DNA from 2 places in the Paenibacillus sp. VCA1 genome. Region 1 is predicted to be linked to the other one. Evidence: riboswitches for the same ligand, from Rfam matches in the RefSeq annotation. Region 1 holds a riboswitch; the other holds the start of a gene.
What was found. A riboswitch is a leader RNA that binds a small molecule or an ion and turns the genes downstream of it on or off. The one in region 1 is predicted to bind ZMP and ZTP.
Positions count from the first base shown of each region.

Region 2: linked by a shared signal. The riboswitch ahead of rpiB (ribose 5-phosphate isomerase B) and the one ahead of RJP21_RS09920 (bifunctional 5,10-methylenetetrahydrofolate dehydrogenase/5,10-methenyltetrahydrofolate cyclohydrolase) in region 1 are both predicted to bind ZMP and ZTP.

Region 1 is NZ_JAVLSX010000004.1:141,252-148,170, forward strand. Features, by position in the region: gene RJP21_RS09895 (DUF899 domain-containing protein) at 1-465, shown strand, start outside; gene RJP21_RS09900 (VOC family protein) at 793-1,080, shown strand; gene RJP21_RS09905 (RCC1 domain-containing protein) at 1,417-2,301, shown strand; gene RJP21_RS09910 (AraC family transcriptional regulator) at 2,401-3,441, shown strand; partial or broken gene RJP21_RS09915 (GNAT family N-acetyltransferase) at 3,482-4,049, shown strand; ZMP/ZTP riboswitch at 4,121-4,201, shown strand; gene RJP21_RS09920 (bifunctional 5,10-methylenetetrahydrofolate dehydrogenase/5,10-methenyltetrahydrofolate cyclohydrolase) at 4,263-5,117, shown strand; gene RJP21_RS09925 (cyclodeaminase/cyclohydrolase family protein) at 5,121-5,759, shown strand; gene RJP21_RS09930 (phosphotransferase family protein) at 5,765-6,670, shown strand; gene RJP21_RS09935 (histidine phosphatase family protein) at 6,822-6,919, shown strand, end outside.
Region 2 is NZ_JAVLSX010000003.1:158,074-164,992, forward strand. Features, by position in the region: gene wecB (non-hydrolyzing UDP-N-acetylglucosamine 2-epimerase) at 1-812, opposite strand, end outside; gene upp (uracil phosphoribosyltransferase) at 833-1,462, opposite strand; gene glyA (serine hydroxymethyltransferase) at 1,826-3,073, opposite strand; gene RJP21_RS07390 (TIGR01440 family protein) at 3,268-3,879, opposite strand; gene rpiB (ribose 5-phosphate isomerase B) at 3,892-4,347, opposite strand; ZMP/ZTP riboswitch at 4,501-4,583, opposite strand; gene RJP21_RS07400 (low molecular weight protein arginine phosphatase) at 4,733-5,320, opposite strand; gene RJP21_RS07405 (manganese efflux pump MntP) at 5,362-5,922, opposite strand; gene RJP21_RS07410 (L-threonylcarbamoyladenylate synthase) at 6,020-6,919, opposite strand, start outside.

The DNA of each region.
Region 1 (6,919 bases):
CTTTTTGACGGTCGTCGCCAGCTTATCGTCTACCATTTCATGATGGCTCCGGGTTCCGACCGCCCTTGCCCAGGTTGCTCGTCTTTTGTAGACAACATTGGCCTTCTTGCCCATCTACATGCCCGCGATACGACCTTTGTTCTGGTTTCTCCCGCACCGCTGTCGCAGATTGAACCGTATAGAGCGCGTATGGGTTGGACTGTCCCCTGGTTTTCTTCGAACGGCAACGACTTCAACGTTGATTGCGGTGCGGGCAACGGATTCGGCCTAAGTGTATTTCTCCGACATGACGATAAAGTCTTTCGCACCTATTACACGACAGACCGCGGTGTCGACAGGCTCCGCATGGATTTCAATCTCCTTGATCTAACGCCGTTCGGTCGCCAGGAAAATTGGGAGGATTCGCCTGAAGGCTGGCCGCAAACGCCGCCCTATATTTGGTGGCGCCTACACGACGAATATTAAGGATTGGAACAATCCCGATGAAATGCGGAATCTGCAGAGACCGCCGTGCCACTGCCTGACGCAGCTGTTACACAAACAGGGCCAAGATGGTTATAACAACAGGGGTTCCGGTACTCACGGCAGCCGGGCGGAGTGAAATCGTTCAAATTTTCCTTTACAAACGAACATACATTCGCTAAGGTAGTTACTAGGTTAATTACCATATCCAGGAGCGTGATTCCGCAATGGCCGAAATCGTTAAAGCAAAAATTGAAAATTCACTTACCGTCTTGTTAGTCTCGGATGTTGAAGTCCAGAAAGTATTATGAGGAAGCGTTGGGATGCGAAGTGAACGAACAGTGGGCCATCCGAGACAACTTTGGTTTAGGTTTTAAACTGATCCAGGCGCAAAGCGTCGAAGATGTCCGGCCCAATAAAGGAACCTGGAATACATACGCTTACGTAAAAACCCACGATGAACTGGATGCCTTGTATCATGAACTCAAAACTAACGGTGCGATCATCGTTTCCGAACCCGTAATAACGGAATACGATTGGGGGGCATGGAAGGATTTTGCCGTTCGGGATTTGGATGGCTACATCATCGGCTTTGGTTCAGGACATAAACACGATTAAGCGGAAACTTAAAGTGAGGCTACCGAGCACAGCATCGGCGGCCTTTTTTGATGTTTGCGGAATAGCTGGAAGAAAGGACTTTTTGGCTGTAAACGCGTAAACGTGTAGTGATGAAGGACGTATACGTTTTTAAAGGCAAAACCTTCCTTAAAGTCGAACTTTAAAGTACGGCAGCAATATTTTTAAAAATGATGGCCGTCCCCATAAGGTTTCTTGGCTAATCAAATGAAATCTTGCATGAATGTTATAGGATCGAAATTGAAAGTGGAAATATCGGGGAGGTCAACTTCATGGGAAAAGGGGATTCAAATAGATCTTGATTCAAGGAGGGAAGACATGGATTACATTTCACCGAAAGAAGCCGCGTTAAACTTGAAACGGTGGCCTAAAGATACGATAGCGGCGGGTCCCCGACATACCATTGGACTGAAATCGGACGGCACGGTGGTTGCTGTGGGTGATAATAAATATAGCCAATGCGATGTAAGCGGCTGGCACCATATTGTAGCGGTCGCTGCGGGTAATGTTCATATGGCGACAAACACGGGGAATGCTCATACCATCGGTCTTAAATCGGATGGCACGGTGGCGGCTGCGGGTTGGAATAAGCATGGCCAATGCGATGTAAACGACTGGCGCGATATCGTGGCGGTTGCGGCGGGTTGGCGCCGTACCATTGGGCTTAAATCGGATGGCACGGTGGTGGCTGTCGGTCGAAATCATGAAGGCGAATGCAATGTAAGCGGCTGGCGTGAAATGGCAGCGGTCGCGGCCGGTGATTGGCATATCGTCGGTCTTAAATTGAACGGAACGGTGACGGCTGTGGGGAATAATCGGTATCGCCAATGCGATGTAAGCGGCTGGCGAGATATGGTGGCGGTTGCAGCCGGTTACCTGCATACCGTTGGCCTTAGATCGGATGGCACAGTGGTGGCTGCGGGCCGAAATCATCATTGCCAGTGTGACGTAAGCGGTTGGCGCGGCATTGTGGCGATAGCGGCGGGTAGCAGCCATACCATTGGTCTGAAATCGGATGGCACGGTGACGGCCGTGGGCGATAATAAATATGGCCAATGCAATGTAAGTCGCTGGCGCGATATCGTGGCGGTTGCGGCGGGTTGCGCTCATACCATCGGCCTTCAATCGGACGGCTCGGTGGTTGCTGCGGGTGACAATAAATACGGCCAATGCGATGTAAGCGGCTGGCGAGGCATTCTATAAATCACGTTAGCGGATGCGCGTCCAAAAAAACTTGACAAAGTCGTTCACTTGGAGAACGTCCTGCACCGGTATATACGGTATAAAGTAGGAGTCCTCCTTGTGACAAGTCTTTTTCCCATCGGTGATCGCAAAAAATGTTTCCTCATCCAGATCGCTCCTCCCGAAGCCGCTTCTTTCGTGTATAATTTTGGTAACCATTTGCAAAGGGCTGAGAATCCGGTAGTGACAAACGAGGAATATAAAAACAGGATCGATGCGGTTATTCGTTATATGGAAGAAAACGCCGGACAAAAATTGTCGCTCGAACATTTGGCGCATGCGGCGAATTTCTCCAAATATCACTTCTCCCGCATATTTGCCGCGGTCACGGGAGAGACGCCGATGGCTTTCCTGAACCGAAAACGGTTGGAAAAGTCCGTAAGGCTGCTGGCGGAAACGAACATGACGGTTCTCGCGGTTGCAAACGAATGCGGATTCGAATCGCTGTCGGCTTATCATGCGTTATTCAAAAAGCGTTACGGAACGACGCCAACCGGCGTGCGCAAGCATCAGGGGAAACATAGCAATTTTTCGGAAGCAGCAAGCAAGAAACAGGAAGAGACGACGTCCGGGAAAGCTTACAATCAACATCGTAAGCATTCGCTGCTAGAAAGGGCGTGGAATCAAATGATAAAAATCAAAGAATTGCCGGCATTGAACGTCGCATACGTCCGGCATGTCGGGAGCTATCTCGATACCGGAAGCGCATGGGACAAGCTGGGCCGCTGGGCCGCAGAGCGGGGATTGACGCCGCAAAATCAGCAATTTATCGGGATATCGCTGGACGATGGGGGGCTGGTGGACGAATATAGCTGCCGGTATGATGCTTGCATCACGCTGCCCGCAGGGTTTATGGCGGAGGATGAAACTGAGATTCGATTCAAGCCGTTGCCCGGCGGCATGTTTGCGGTATATCCTTTTTACGACACGATCGATCAATTTGTGCTTGCGTACCAAAACGTATTCGGCCTTTGGCTCCCGAACAGCGGATACGAAGCGGATGACCGCCCGTGCCTGGAATTTTGCCTGAACGATCCCGCGCAGGATGCGGAGGGGAAATGCAGGGTGGATTTATACGTCCCGATCAAGAAAAGCGGTTAAAAACGGCGAAGCCATCGCTTGGCTTATGGAGGAGTTAGAAATGAACACAGAAGCGCCATTCGGCCGGTTTCCGGTCATTAAATCAGACAGGCTCATCTTGGACAAAATCGGTGCGGAACATCTGGAAGAAGTATTTGAAATCTATGACAATGACAAGGTTTTTACGTATTGCCGGCATCATTCCGAAGCATAACAAAGAGACGGTCAAAAACATGATCGGGCATTTCGAACGCGATTTTTTGAAAAAAAGCCGGATCAAATGGGGAATTTTTGCGGTGCAGGAGCCCGACAAGCTGCTGGGCATCATCGAAGCGTGCGATTGGAACCGGAAGGTGAATTCGGTGACGGTGGGATATTTTTTGGCCGAACGGCATTACGGAAAAGGAATTGCTACGGAAGCGCTGCGAGCGCTCACCCGGTATTTGTTCGACGAAGTCCTTGTGAACCGGATCCAGGCCGAAGTGATGCCCCAGAATGAAGCGTCCAAAAAGGTTTTGCTGAAAAACGGGTTCAGAAAAGAGGGGCTACTGAGGCAGGCGTCTTTATGGTCCGGCAAAGGGATCGTTGACCTGGAGATTTACGGCATTTTGAAAGAGGACTTAATCTGAACGAACATAGGTAAATCGATAGCGTATAACCGGCAATTTTGTGATACAATAATGATAATCATGATAACTTTTCGGCCATGTGTAACTGGCGTAACGTGGGGAACCACGAGGGAGCACATGGATCATAACAGCCGCACGCCTGGGCAAAAGTATTTGGAGGGTCATCCTTCCGAATGCTTTTTTTGTTTGAAACCAAAATCGGAGGCGACAGGAATGAGCATGCTGTTAAAAACAAAACCGCTGGCGAGCGAAGTATCCGAATCCATCATCGAGGAAGTGAACCGCTGCAAGGGGAAAGGGATTCGGCCGCGGCTGGCTGTTATTTTGGTTGAGGGAGATCCGGCGTCGGCATATTATGCAAGAGTGAAAGAGAAAAAAGCACGTCAGCTCGGCATCGCGTTCGACCTGATTACGTTTCAGCCGGAGGTGACGGAGCAGCGGCTGCTTGACGAGATCGGGAAATTAAACCGGGATCCGGCGGTGCACGGCATCATGCTGGAGCTGCCGCTTCCGAGGCATATTCGCCTGCAAACTTGCTGCGACGCCATCCGGCCGGAAAAAGACGTGGACGGCATATCGTCGGCAAACAAACTTGCCTGCATGACGGGCGGCGCCGGCATTTACCCGGCTACGCCGCAGGCGTGCATCCGGATCGTGAAGCATTTCGGATTTTCGCTGCAAGGGAAAAACGTCGTGCTTGTCGGACACGGGGAAACGGTCGGCAGACCTTTGATGCAGATGCTGCTTCGCGAAAACGCGACCGTCACCGTCTGCCATTACTATACGCAAAATCTGGCCAAACATATTGCAGGCGCGGACATTTTGATGACCGCCACCGGGTGCGCGGGGCTGATCACCGCGGACATGCTGCATCCGGAGCTGGTCGTCATCGACGCCGGGATCTCCGAGACGCCAACCGGCATCGTCGGCGATGCGGTTCCCGAGGCCGTGGATGCCGCCAAAGCAGTGACGCCGGTTCCGGGCGGAGTCGGGACGTTGACGACCGTCCTGCTGTTTGAAAATCTATTGCATGCCATCCGGCTGCAGGAGCAATCGAAAGAGGTGTAGGACGTGAGCGGAGAAAATCAGGTTTTTGATCAAACGGTCCGGCGGTTTTTGCAAGCGGCCGCTTCAAGCGCGCCGACGCCGGGCGGGGGAAGCGTGGCGGCTTTGGCTGCAGCGCTTGGCGCGTCCATGGGCTCCATGGTTGCCAACATAACGAGCGGACCGAAGTTCGAATCCGTACGGGAGAAAATGGCGGACATCGTAAAGCTGATGGAAGCCGCGATGGCCGAAGCGGAGCTTTTTTTGAAAAAGGATATGGAATCGTTTAATGGCTACATGGCCGCGCTCGCGCTGCCGAAAGGGACCGACGAGGAGAAACGGCATCGTTCCGTCGCCCTGCAGCAAGCGGCGGTACAGGCGGCATCCGTGCCGCTTCATCTGATGAAACGCTGTCTGGAAATCATGTCGGCATTAGCCGGGGTAACCGTCCAGGTCAATAAAAACGTCATTTCGGATCTTGGCATCGCGCTTTTGATGCTGGACGCAGCGGTTCAGTCCGCATGGATTACCGTCGAGATCAATCTTGGCAGCATGAAGGATGACGGCGTGCGGACTTCATTCGAGGAAACGGGGACGGAGCTTTCGGCACGGTCAGCAGAGTTAAAGGAACAAGTTTTGCAGCAGATCAGGAAAAGGTTGGCGTAGATCGCATGATACGCGAGCAATGGGAGCAGGTCGTTCAACTAATCGAACCGGGAGCAAAGCTGCTTGGGACGCGCGCGCTTCAGGGCGGCGTTTCGGCCCAGGTGACGAGGCTTGACGTTGAAATGCCTGACGGCGCTGTGCGAAAACTGCTTGCACGCCGGCATGGCGAAGCCGATCGCAGCAGAAATCCTCAAATCGCGCAGCATGAATTTATGCTTCTGCAGCGTTTAAAGGCGGCGGGTCTGCCTGTTCCCGCGCCTTATATCGCTTTGGATAGGTTTGGAGGTGCGCCGCTGCTGGTCACGGAGTTCATGGAAGGCGAAGTCCTCGGGTCGATGGAAAATGTGCCTGATGCCATGCTGCAGCTGGCGGACCGGTTGTCGGATATCCATCAAGTGGCATGGGAGCGGCATGCGCTTCATTTTCTTCCGAAACAAAACGATGGGTGTGAAGCCAGGCTGAACAAAAGGCCGGAACGGATGGACGACTCGTTAAGCGAAGGGCGGATCCGGGACGCGCTGGAGGCCGTTTGGCCTTTGCCGCAAGCGAACCGGGACGTGCTGCTGCATGGAGACTTCTGGCCGGGAAACGTCATTTGGAAGGATGGCCGCATTGCGTCATTGATCGATTGGGAGGATGCGGCGATCGGAGATCCGTTATTTGATTTGGCGAACGCCAGGCTCGAGCTGTTATGGGCTTCCGGCACCGATGCCATGGACGGGTTCACGCAGCGGTATCAAACGCGAAATCCGGGTTTGGATTATTCGGCTTTGCCTGTTTGGGATCTGTTCGCTGCGCTGAAGCCCGCTTCCGGTTTGTCCGAGTGGGGGCTTCCGCCCGACATCGAGCGGCAAATGCGCGAAAAGCACCGCTTGTTTACCGAACATGCGTTGGCGAGGATGCAGCGGTGAACAAAATTTTGGGCGAATGACCTGTTCAGCGTCTCGACGCTTGCCCAATAACTTTTGCCATAACCGAATATATCCCTAAACCTGCCCGAGCCCGGCAAAAAAGCGCCATTCCCCACATACGTTTATTAAAACAAGGATAGGTGGCTTGTAAATGACGACTTTTTTTCTTGTAAGGCATGCATTGAAAGAAAAAGCCGTTGGCGATGTTCCTCTGACCTCCAGGGGAGTGATGCAAGCGCAGGCGACGGG
Region 2 (6,919 bases), on a different contig from region 1:
AAGTCTACCACATCCAGCGGGTCGATCAGCTTGATTCGTGGATGGTCGCCAAGAACGGCATGTGCCGGTTCTCTTACCGCTGGGCTTAGATGAACCGGATAGCAGATGGCGATGTCCTCGAATTCGTCGGCGATCCGTTTGACGGCGCGGAAAATATTCATGTGGGGCTCCCCTTGCGATTCGCGGCGGTGCGCCGTCATCAGGATCAGCCTTTTGCCTGCCGCCCACTCCAGAACCGGATGCGTGTAGTCCGGCTGTACCGTATATTGAAACACATCGGTAACGGTGTTGCCTGTGACATAAATGCTTGATTCATTTTTGTTTTCACGTTTCAGGTTGCCCGCGGACCAATCCGTCGGCGAAAAATGAAGATCCGCGAGGATGCCGGTCAATTGACGGTTCATCTCTTCCGGATACGGAGAAAGCTTGTTCCACGTCCGGAGTCCGGCCTCAACGTGCCCCACCTGGATTTTTTGCAGGAACGCCGCATAGCTGGCCAGGAAAGTCGTCAGCGTGTCGCCGTGCACCAGCACGATGTCCGGCTGCGCTTCGCGAAGCACGGGCTCAAGCCCCTCCAGCACGCGGATGGTAACTTCATTCAGCGTCTGCCGGTCCTTCATGACATCAAGATCGTAATCCGGCTTGATTTTGAACACGTCAAGCACCTGATCCAGCATCTGGCGATGCTGGGCGGTCACGCAGACGACCGATTCGATATGCTCAGGATGCTTTTCAAGCTCCAAAATGAGCGGCGCCATCTTGATCGCTTCCGGACGCACGCCGAAAATCGTCATCACTTTTATTTTAGACATGAACTATAACCTCTTTTCGCTTACTTGGTTCCGAACAGGCGGTCGCCGGCATCGCCGAGCCCCGGCACGATATATCCATGGTCGTCCAATTTTTCGTCAAGAGCGGCAACGTAGATGTCAACGTCCGGATGCGCCTCCTGAACCGCTTTGACGCCTTCCGGCGCAGCGATCAGGTTCATCATTTTGATCTGGGTGCAGCCGCGTTTCTTCAGCACGTCGATCGCCGCGATCGCGGAGCCTCCGGTGGCCAGCATCGGATCGATGACGATCAGCTCGCGCTCCGTCACGTCGGTAGGCAGCTTGGTGTAGTATTCGACCGGCTGCAGCGTTTCCGGATCGCGGAACAAGCCGACATGGCCCACCTTCGCCGCCGGAATGAGCTTCAGAACCCCGTCAAGCATGCCAAGACCCGCACGCAGAATCGGAATGAGTCCGAGCATGCGTCCGGCAAGCACCTTGCCGTCGACCTCGGCGACAGGCGTCTGGACCTTCACCGTTTCAAGCGGAACCTCGCGCGTAATTTCATAAGCCATCAAAGAAGCAACTTCGTCAACAAGTTCACGGAAATCTTTTGTGTTTGTCCGCACATCACGGATAAAAGTCAGCTTGTGTTGAATCAAAGGGTGATCGCAAATCACCAGTTTTCCCATTGTATTGTCCCTCCGGTAATCGTAAGTCTAAGTGCTGCCAGTGCCGGTTTGCCATGTGCAAAGACGTCTAGGTACACAAATCTTGTTTATTATATCATTCCCTGAAATGAAATTGCACCACGTTTCACATGTTTATTTTCGCCCTAAGCCGCGGAAGATTAAACCTTTTGTGACACAGGGCATAAGACGCCTGGCCGATTGTTCGCCGGATCGGTCCGGAATGGGTATGGGCTAATGCAAACAACCCGCAAGTAGCGGCCTTAGCAATGAAGCCGAATCAGCCGCTTGCGGGAATCCCTGATCTATTAAAAAAAGAGCCGGAGGCCAAGCCTCCAGCCCTTTCAGGTGTACGTCGCTTCGAAATTAATAGTTGAGTTCCGGATACAGCGGATATTGATCCGTCAGTTCCTTCACCATGGCAGCCGCTTTGGACAGCACCGTTTCGTCCTGCGGCTGCTTCAGCGTCATGGCGATAATTTTGCCGATCTTCTCCATCGCCGCTTCGTCCATGCCGCGCGAGGTGGCCGCAGGCGTGCCGATCCGGATGCCGCTCGTAACGAACGGGCTGGTCGGATCGAATGGAATCGCGTTTTTGTTGACCGTAATGCCGATGGAATCCAGCACCTTCTCGGCGTCCTTACCCGTAATGTTGACGCTGCGGGTATCGACCAGCATCAGGTGGTTGTCCGTGCCGCCGGACACGATGTTCAGGCCTTCGCCGATCAGTGTTTCGGCAAGAACCTTGGCGTTTTTCACGACGTTTTGGGCATAGGTTTTGAACGAAGGATCAAGCGCTTCGCCGAGAGCGACGGCTTTGGATGCAATGACGTGCATGAGCGGTCCGCCTTGGGTTCCAGGGAAAACCGCCTTGTCGATCGCCTGCGCCCAAGGCTGCTTGCACAAGATCATGCCGCCGCGCGGACCGCGCAGCGTTTTGTGCGTCGTCGTCGTGACGAATTGGGCGTGAGGCACCGGACTTGGATGAACGCCGGCGGCTACCAAGCCAGCGATATGGGCCATGTCGACCATGAACAATGCGCCCACGTCGTTTGCGATCGAAGCGAATGCTTCGAAGTCGATCGTGCGCGGATACGCGCTGGCGCCGGCAACGATCAGCCGCGGACGATGTTTGAATGCGGCTTTGCGCACTTCGTCGTAATCGATCAGGAAGTTGTCTTCGCGAACGCCGTATGCGACGAAGTTATACAGCAGTCCGGATGCGTTTACGGGGCTGCCGTGCGTCAAATGGCCGCCGTGCGCCAAATTCATGCCGAGCACCGTATCACCCGGCTTGATCGCGGCAAGGTATACCGCCATGTTCGCTTGTGCGCCGGAATGCGGCTGCACGTTGACGTGTTCCGCGCCAAACAGCTGCTTCGCGCGGTCGCGGGCGATATCCTCGACGATATCGACGCGTTCGCATCCGCCGTAATAACGTTTGCCCGGATAACCTTCCGCATATTTGTTCGTCAGAACGGAGCCCATCGCTTCCATTACCGCTTCGCTGACGATATTTTCGGAAGCGATCAGCTCGATGTTGCTGCGCTGCCGCTTCAGCTCCAAATTCATCGCATCCAATACCGCTGGGTCTGCTTTACGCAATTGATCCATCTTCTTGTTCCTCCCTTAAAATAAACTTTCATATTTGCGGCTCAAACAATTTAGTGGCTGACATCGTGCGAGGTGACCGCTACGGTTACGGATCGTTCTTCGTAAGAATCGATTCCGTCCCCTCCGCTGCTTTCGCATTTTATCAAAACTAATATTGAGCCATACTTGTTGCCTCTACTGCTAAATCGCCGTGTTTAATCGCAATGCGATGCACTGCCCGCATCCTGCTCCTCCGGCAATACCCGGTAGACCGCCCGCTCGCCGCCGATCAGCTTCGGGCGGGTGAACGCGGCATTAACGCGCGCTTGCCCGACGTACCGCAGCTTGGTACGGTAGGGCACGGCGACGCGCCGCAGGTGCATGCCGATCAGCGTTTCCCCGATGTCGATCCCTGCATCCGCTTCGATGGATTCGGCCAGGCACGGCTCCTTCATCGAGCGGTAGGCGGCGCTGGCCATCGACCCGCCGGCCTTCGGAACGGGAACGGCGGCCACTTCGGTAAGCCGCAGCGCCGCAAGAAGCGAACGCTCCACCACGAGTGCCCGGTTCAAATGCTCGCAGCACTGGAACGCCAGCTCGAATCCGAACTCGCCGCTGACTTCCCGGATGCCTTCCAGCAGTTCTTGGGCCACTTCGAACGCTCCCGAGGTGCCGATCCGCCGGCCAGCCACTTCGCTCGTGCTGGTTCCGACCACGACGACTTTGCCGGGGCCGAGCCCCGCCGCTTCCGCCAATTCCCGCAAAATATCCGATACTTGCTCTTTTAGCGAAACTTCCGATGGAATGCTCGGTTCAGCCGATTCCATGCGAACACCTCCCTAATGCTGCAGATAACGGTCCTCGATCGCTTTGATTTTGCTAACCCGCTGCGTATGGCGCTCCCCGCTGCTGAACGGCGTGCCGAGCCAGATTTTGGCGATTTCCTGCGCCAAGCCGGGACCGATAACGCGTTCGCCCATTGCGAGCACGTTGGAATCGTTGTGCTCCCGGGTCGCTTTGGCGGAAAATACGTCATGCACCAGCGCGCAGCGGATGCCCGGAACCTTGTTCGCAGCGATGCTCATGCCGATCCCGGTTCCGCAAATAAGAATGCCGCGATCCACTTCACCCGAGACGACCTGCTCGCATACGGGCAGGGCATAGTCCGGATAGTCCACGGAGTCAGCGCAGCTGCACCCCACGTCCACGACCTCGTGACCCATTTCCCGAATGACGGCGATGATGTCTTCCTTCAAACGCACACCCGCGTGATCTGTTCCCACAGCAATCTTCATGTTTCGAAAAACCTCCCTGAATTTCGTGCTTATGTGACTTCTTGTACATTATACCCTATTTCAAAGCCACAAGATGAAAATACCTTCACGGGGATGACGCAAAATTCCCTCATGAATACAAAAAAGAGCAGTCCGCGGGTTACCGCAGAATTGCTCTTTTGCCCAGGCGACCGGCCGTATCATCCGGTGCTCCATCGTGGTTTCATCCACAGTTGTCGCCAGTTACACCGGATCCAAGGTTTTTCACAACCATCATAAGCCATTAAGCGCCGAAAAGCAAGCCATTTCACTCTCGCCCTTCCGCCGCCTAAAAGACGGCTTTCACGGCTTCTTCCGAACGAACGGGGGCCGTCCCGCAAAAGATCCGGCGTGCGGCAGGCTGTTATCAGAACGCGCGGTAAGCCTCCAGCTTATCGAGCAACCGTTCAATCGCGGCACGGATTTCGGCCGCCGCCAAATCATAATCCTCCCGGGATCCCCCGAAAGGATCTGAAATATCGAAGCTCGGCACCCGTTGCTGGATTTCGATCAAGCGTTCCCGCTCCTCATTCGTCAGCTCCTGTCCGAGCGAGCGTTTGACCTCCCAAGTCGCGTACAGGCCGTCCAGCTCTTTCAGGTCGTTTAACACGCTCTCGTCGTCTTCCACGTATTCTTTCAGCGTGTACACTTTGTCCGCCGCCTGCGGAAAGTTCCGGATGACCTGCTGCTTATGGCTTTGGGTAAGCGTAAGGATCAAATCGGACCAATCCACCGCATCCGGCTTCAACGATTTTGATGTCAGACGGTCATCGATCTCGTGGTCGCGCAAAACGGCTTCCGCATGACGCGACATCGATAAGCCGTCCATCGCCGCGACGCCGGCGGAACGGGCTTCGACAGCGATGCCGCGGTCTTTGGCCATTTTGCGGAGAAGAGCTTCCGCCATCGGGCTGCGGCACGTGTTCCCGGTACACACAAACAAGATATGTTTCACGTCTATCGCACCTCCCGGATTGTTCTTTGGCGATTATTGTATCAAAAGATAAAGGCGAGGCCAAATGCCAGCAGGATTACACCTCCCAGCGCCTCCCCGTAGTCCCCCAGGTTGCGGCTGGCCCTCCGGCCCAGCATGAGCCCCAATACCGACATCGCCCCGCCGCTGATTCCAAAGGCCAAAACGGTAAACGCCAAATTGCTTTGGAACATCCCGAGCGAAAGCCCGACGGAAAAGGAATCCACGCTGACGCTCAAGGCGAACAGCATCATGCCCAGCAGCGAGCGATGGTCGATCACCCGGTCCTCCCCGCTTTTAAAAGAGCCGAACACCATGTGGACCCCAAGCAGGATGAGCAGTCCTCCGGCAACGTAATCCGCCACCTGCCCAAGCAAAGAGCTCATGTATTGCCCGGCGTACATGCCCAAAAGCGGCATCAGGATATGAAACATGCCGATGAGCGCGCTGATCTTCAACACATGCAGCAGGCGAATCCCTTTCATGCCGATCCCGATGCCCAGAGAAAAAGCATCCATACCAAGTGCCGCGGCCATAATGAGGATCGCAATCAGCTGACCCAAACCGGCGGATGTCTCCAACATTCCAATTCCCCCATGTCCGTTAGGTTCTTGTACAACCATATGCGGACATGTGGACAATCATGACTTGTACGTTCTGGCGGCCAAGCTATCGAAAAGTTCAATCAAGCCGGATCACGCGCTGTCCCGCCGCCTTTCGGAGACGATTCATAATCGCGGCTCCCAGTCCTTCTTCCGGGCAAGCCTCGGATAAAATAAAACCGATGCCCTCCTCGTCCATCCGGCGGAGGGCGGCGTACAGGCGATGCGCAGCCGCGCTTAAATCGGACAAGCTGCCCAGGCTTTCAATGCAATCGGCTTGGTAACGCCCGATGTGCTCCTCGAAAGCGAGAACCCCGGTTCGCTCGCCGCGGGCAGCCGCTTCCCGCAAGCTCCGGCTGATCCAATCGGACACTCCCGCCGCCGACGGCCCGGCGACGATCCGAAGCACGCCCTTCGGGGCGTAATGGGTATATTTCATCCCGGGAGCTCTCGGAGCTTCGATGTGGTCGCTCCCGGCGTCGGGCAAGAGCGCCGGGTCCAAACGCACGGGCGCTCCCGCCGCCTGCGACAGCTGCTCCAGCGTGACGCCCCCCGGACGGAGAACGATGACGGAACCGTCCTCCGCCACCTGAACGACGGTCGATTCGACGCCGACGCCGGTCGCGCCGCCATCGACGATGCCGCCGATCGTGCCGGCCAGGTCTTCCATCACATGGCCGGCCAGCGTCGGGCTCGGGCGTCCCGAACGGTTGGCGCTCGGCGCCGCCACGGGACAGCCCGATTCCGCGATGAGCGCCAGCGCCACCGGGTGATCCGGCATCCGGATCCCCACCGTGTCCAGTCCTGCCGTCACTCGGGGCGACAGCGCGCCGGGCCGAACCGGCAGCACGATCGTCAGCGGCCCCGGCCAGAAGGCATCCATCAGCCGCTGTGCCGCAGGACTCACCGCCTTCACCAGTCCGTCCAGTCCGCCCCGGTTCGCAATATGGACGATAAGCGGATTATCCGACGGTCTGCC